2 regions of the Dickeya sp. CFBP 2040 genome follow, and region 2 is predicted to be linked to the other one. Evidence: predicted binding sites of a transcription regulator. Region 2 holds the regulator's gene; the other holds the start of a gene.
What was found. The regulator ArgR, encoded in region 2, controls arginine synthesis, uptake and breakdown. The targets are predictions, from matches to a motif close to ANTGAATAAAAATACANT.
Positions count from the first base shown of each region.

Region 1: a site for ArgR is predicted at 1,846-1,863, ahead of argF (ornithine carbamoyltransferase). Genes of this name have one in related genera too.

Region 1 covers NZ_JAAVXH010000113.1:17,315-20,428, forward strand. The annotation lists gene Dpoa2040_RS16905 (GNAT family N-acetyltransferase) at 1-397, opposite strand, end outside; gene Dpoa2040_RS16910 (GNAT family N-acetyltransferase) at 727-1,230, shown strand; gene rraB (ribonuclease E inhibitor RraB) at 1,305-1,733, opposite strand; gene argF (ornithine carbamoyltransferase) at 1,896-2,912, shown strand; gene Dpoa2040_RS16925 (6-phospho-beta-glucosidase) at 3,034-3,114, opposite strand, start outside.
Region 2 covers NZ_JAAVXH010000006.1:75,404-78,517, forward strand. The annotation lists gene mdh (malate dehydrogenase) at 1-839, opposite strand, end outside; gene argR (transcriptional regulator ArgR) at 1,332-1,802, shown strand; gene tsaD (tRNA (adenosine(37)-N6)-threonylcarbamoyltransferase complex transferase subunit TsaD) at 1,853-2,866, opposite strand; gene rpsU (30S ribosomal protein S21) at 3,094-3,114, shown strand, end outside.

The DNA.
Region 1 (3,114 bases), on a different contig from region 2:
ACAACGCCAGTGCCGGTTTAAACGCCGAGCCGCAGCCCGTTTCCAGACTCAGGCGCGACAAACCACGTCGGCGAGCTTCATCTACAATATGTACCAGCAAATGAGCTGCAACCCCCTGACGTAAACACTGCGGATGAGTACGCATTGATTTCAGTTCACCACTGCCATCCGGCAACATTTTCAGCGCGCCGATACCGGCTATCTGCTCACCGCGCCAGACGCTCCAGCACGTCATTTCCGGTGCCTGCAAGCCGGATAAATCCAACGCGAATACCTGCTCAGGCGGTGAATTATCATGCATACCCGCCAGATGCAGGGCAACCAGCGCCCTGGTTGCCTCACCGGTCAGGTCATCAATGCGGATGGCCAATGGTTCCCGCAGGGATATGTTTGTCATTATCATCAGCTCCATTAGCAAAAAATTTCAGGGAGTACAGATAGCCATCAGATAGCGTACCGGACCCGGACCGGAATAATGACGTCGGCAGCTGGTGCCGATTTGACGTTTTTCGTTGCGGAATCAGCGGTATTGTCGTTCAATTACCGCCTCGCTAATCCATCCGTGAGCTTTTCGTTACACCCCGTTATCAATAACAGGGTGTTGAGCCAGTCTGCCGGTACGTATAATCGGCGGTACATATGATCAACCGTTCGTATCATCAGAACACGTCAGCCGGTTGCCGATGTGCTCGATCTGACTGAATTCTGCTGACAAAAGTGAGCAACATGACAACATCAGCGTCTACACCACTGCTGACCCGCCCGATTACGGCTGCCGATAATGCGGCGATTGCCAGCGTTATCCGCCGGGTTTCCGCTGAATTCGGCCTGACCGCCGACAAAGGGTATACCGTGTCCGACCCGGATCTGGACCAGTTGTTCGAACTCTACTGTCGCCCCGCCAGCGCCTACTGGGTGGTGGAGTGTAATGGTGAAGTGGTAGGCGGCGGCGGTCTGGCACCGCTGTCCGGCGGCGAACCGGATGTCTGCGAATTACAGAAAATGTATTTTCTGCCGCTGGCGCGTGGACAGGGCATCGCCCGGCAACTGGCGGAGCAGGCGCTGGCATTTGGCCGTGAACAAGGGTTCCGCCGCTGCTATCTGGAAACCACTGCGCACCTAACCAGTGCTATCCACCTGTATGAAAAGCTTGGCTTCCAACCTATCCCACATGCCATGGGCGATACCGGCCATGTAGATTGTGAAATCAGAATGCTAAAAACGCTGTAAGCGTGCGGGCACTTCACTGCGCCATGCAGAAAACACATCGCCCGGCGATTGCCGGGCGGTATGTCAACAAGGAATCAATGGCGCTTACCGTCATCATCCTCATCATAAAAGTCTTCATCTTCCCCGAACTCGTCTTCATCCTCACCGTTCGGGTCTTCAAAATAGGTGCCCCAGCCGTCATAGTTGACGCCATGACGTTCAGCCAGATCAAGCAGCTGTTCTACCTGCTGATCGATAAGCTCAGCGTTCAGCGCGACTTCACTGATAGCATCGCAGCACATCAGCACCGCGCCGTCTTCCATCTCCATCTCTTCAGCGTCCGTCACTTCGTAACCCAACTTGAACGCTTCTACCGCCACTTTCTCCAGTTCTTCAAACTTCTCGGCTGAGAAATGGTGTTCGATGGTATAGAGCGCATCGGGATCGCTGCCGTCCTCCAGCAGTTCTTCGATGATCAGGCGGGTCTCTTCACGTTGTTCTTCCAGCAGTTCGCGGTTTGCCATGTCTCAATCCTCATCAAAGCGGCAAAGATAGGGGCATTTTCCCACAGCATCGCCTCTCTCTCCACCATAAAGTTTGAACCCGGCACTTGAATTTGAATATTTACACATATAAAGTGAATTTTAATTCAACCTTCAGCGTTGAGTCACATGGAGAAGACAACGATGAACCCGTTTTACAAACGCCATTTTTTACGGCTGATGGATTTCACCCCAGCTGAAATCAGCAGCCTTCTGTCCCTCGCCGCCACCCTCAAAACCAATAAGAAAAACGGTACCGAGACCCGCCACCTGCAAGGTAAAAACATCGCACTCATCTTCGAAAAAGATTCGACCCGCACTCGTTGCTCTTTCGAAGTTGCTGCGTACGATCAGGGCGCTCAGGTCACCTATCTTGGTCCCAGCGGCAGCCAAATCGGCCATAAAGAATCGATGAAAGACACGGCCAGAGTGCTGGGCCGCCTATATGACGGCATCCAGTACCGCGGTTATGGTCAGGTGCTGGTGGAAACGCTGGCGGAATTTTCCGGCGTGCCGGTATGGAACGGTCTGACTAACGAATTCCACCCCACCCAGTTGCTGGCGGACCTGCTGACCATGCAGGAACACCTGCCGGGTAAACCGCTATCAGGCATGAAACTGGCCTACGTGGGCGACACCCGCAATAACATGGGCAACAGTATGCTGGAAGCCGCCGCCATCGTCGGGCTGGACCTGAGGTTGATCGCGCCCAAAGCCTGCTGGCCGGATGCTGGTCTGGTTGCGGAGTGTCAGGCGGCAGCAGTCAAAACCGGCGGTTCAATTACGCTGACAGAAGACGTGGCGACCGGGGTAAATGGCGTGGACTTTATCTATACCGATGTGTGGGTTTCAATGGGAGAACCGAAAGAGGTGTGGCAACAGCGCATCGATCTGCTGCGCCCCTATCAGGTCAACGCAGCGATGATCGCCGCTACCGGCAACCCACAGGTGAAATTCCTGCACTGCCTGCCGGCATTTCACGACGATCAAACCACCCTCGGCAAACAGATGGCCGAGCAGTACGGCCTGCACAACGGCATGGAAGTCACCAACGATGTGTTTGAATCCGCCCACAGCATTGTGTTTGATCAGGCGGAAAACCGTATGCACACTATCAAAGCGGTTATAGTGGCGACCTTGAGCCAGAGCGTCGAACTATAAACAGCCAGGATTATGAGCGACATCAGAAACGAGCTGCTCAGCAGTGGGCCGAATACGAATAGCCGAATAACCAGAGTTATCGGCCCACACGCTTATCCTCAAACAGTTTACAGTAACCGGTTTACAGCTCCTCGCCGTTTGAGGCAATCACCCGCTGATACCAGTGGAAGGATTTTTTCGGCGTGCGCACCAGCGTTCCGGT
Region 2 (3,114 bases):
TCTTTACGCTCGGCTACGCCGTTTTTGCCCAGCAACAGCGGTTGTGCAAAGAAACGAGCATATTTGCCGTCACCTTCGACGTAAGCGCACTCAACTACACCGCTTTCACCTTGCAGAGCACGGACCAAAGACAGACCAAAGCGCGCAGCAGCCTGCCCCATAGACAATGTTGCTGACCCACCGCCAGCTTTTGCTTCCACAACCTCAGTACCCGCATTCTGAATACGTTTGGTCAGGTCAGCCACTTCTTGTTCAGTGAAACTCACGCCTGGAATCTGGGACAACAACGGCAGAATGGTAACGCCGGAATGACCGCCGATAACCGGTACTTCAATAGCCTGCGGCTGTTTGCCTTTCAGTTCAGCTACGAAAGTATTCGAGCGGATAATGTCCAGCGTTGTCACGCCAAACAATTTGTTTTTATCATAGACACCAGCCTTTTTCAGCACTTCGGCAGCAATCGCAACCGTGGTATTGACCGGGTTGGTGATGACGCCGATACAAGCTTTAGGGCAGGTACGGGCAATCTGAGAAACCAGGTTACGCACAATTCCTGCGTTAACGTTAAACAAATCGGAACGGTCCATGCCCGGCTTACGCGCAACCCCGGCAGACATCAACACAATATCTGCACCTTCCAGAGCCGGAGTCGCATCTTCACCACTGAACCCTTTGATTTTTACGTCGGTAGGAATATGGCTCAGGTCAACAGCCACCCCTGGCGTAACGGGAGCGATATCATAAAGAGAAAGCTCTGAACCGGAAGGAAGCTGGGTTTTGAGGAGAAGAGCAAGGGCTTGACCAATGCCACCTGCGGCTCCGAGAACTGTAACTTTCATCCTAAACTCCTTATTATGTTAAGTAAAATTACCGTGGATGCGTTTAGTTAAAAACGTTTATGCTCGCGAGAGAAGCCAGGAACCAGACCTGCTTTCAGATGGGCACTACATAGGTCCGCTGCAATCAGTTGGTGCTCAGCGATAACGCACTATGTGATTAATAATAAACTAACAATCTGCCTGATATCTGAAAGGTAATTAAAGTAACAGGCCATTGTGGCGTGCCCCGACATAAGCCCACGACTGATTAACGGGTATGTTACATTACACCTGCAAACAGCCCCCAAACAACATCATTTTGATAACATTTATTTTACTTTTATGTGATGTGGAGCACATTTTCTGACACCCTGGAAAAGTATCGCTCCACCAAACTTATAACCTGTTGCCTCAGTCCAATAATTCGGTTTTATACGCATTCATATTGCATAAAAATTCATTTAAATGCATAATGTTCTTATGTTTTCTATAATTTCCCGGACACGGTGCAGAATGCGTAATCCCACTAAACAAGAAGATCTGGTTAAAGCGTTCAAAGCGCTGTTAAAAGAAGAGAAATTCAGCTCTCAGAGCGAGATTGTACAAGCGTTACAGGACGACGGTTTCGATAACATCAACCAGTCCAAGGTATCTCGAATGCTGACCAAGTTTGGTGCGGTACGTACCCGTAACGCAAAGATGGAAATGGTTTACTGCCTGCCAGCAGAGTTAGGTGTTCCCACCACCACCAGCCCACTGAAAAATCTGGTACTGGATGTAGATTACAACGATGCGGTGGTCGTCATTCATACCAGTCCAGGTGCGGCGCAGCTAATCGCACGTCTGTTGGATTCGCTGGGCAAATCTGAAGGGATTCTCGGCACTATCGCCGGAGATGATACCATTTTCACCACTCCAGCCAGAGGTTTTAGCGTCAAGCAGTTGTATGAAGCCATACTGGTATTGTTTGAACAAGAACTATAATGTCCATTCCGCCCCGTCATATGTTCGGGGCGAAGGAAATAGCCAAAACATCATAATGCGGGCAACTCAGCCAGCGGCCAGCGCGGTCGCACGGTAATACCAAGCTCACCCGTTACCCCATGAGCAAACCGTACTGCCCCCGCATACGCAATCATCGCGCCGTTATCAGTACAAAATTCAGGGCGAGCATAGAACACATCGCCCCCCCGTTTGACCATGATGTCCGCCAGCCGCTGGCGCAATGTCCGGTTGGCGCTCACGCCCCCCGCCATCACCAGTCGACTGAACCCAGTTTCATCAAGCGCACGCCGACACTTAATAGCCAGAGTATCAACGACAGCATCTTCGAACGCACGTGCGATATCTGCTTGTGTCTGCGGATCGTTGCCATTCTCACGGATGGTATTAGCAGCAAAGGTCTTCAAGCCGGAGAAACTAAAATCCAGACCAGGCCGGTCAGTCATTGGTCGGGGAAAGACAAAGCGGCCCACATTCCCATTTTGCGCCATTTTCGACAGCAACGGTCCACCAGGATAATCCAGCCCCAGTAGCTTGGCGGTTTTATCGAACGCCTCACCAGCCGCATCATCAATGGATTCACCCAGCAAACGGTATTCGCCAATACCGGTAACACTGATCAACTGGGTATGACCACCGGAGACCAGCAGCGCGACAAACGGAAACGCGGGAGGATTATCTTCCAGCATCGGTGCCAGCAGATGACCTTCCATATGGTGAACCGGTATGGCTGGCACATTCCAGGCAAACGCCAGTGAGCGCCCCACCGTTGCACCAACCAGCAGCGCCCCCACCAGACCAGGGCCTGCTGTATAAGCGACGCCATCGATATCACCAGGCTGTAGCCCGGCCTCTTTTAGCGCTGCCTGAATCAATGGTACGGTCTTGCGGACATGGTCGCGGGAAGCCAATTCAGGCACCACGCCGCCATAATCAGCATGAAGTTTTACCTGGCTGTAAAGCTGGTTCGCCAGCAGCCCAGCCTGCGTGTCATAAATCGCAACGCCGGTTTCATCGCAGGATGTTTCAATACCCAATACGCGCATTACTGTTTTCACTCTCGGTTACATTAACAGCGACCTGGCAGGCCGCTTGATTCAGGCGGCGCATAGTCTACCATAAGCCCGGCCACAGACGAGCTAACCCACATCGCGCGTTTTATGATCGCTGATGGACTTTACAAACGCGCGCCAGTTGCAGTAGAATTCCGCACCATTTTGAAAAGGCTGGCACAAGGCCAGCAACAAACCGAATTTACTGAGGTGAGAGGCACATGCCGGTAATTAAAGTACGT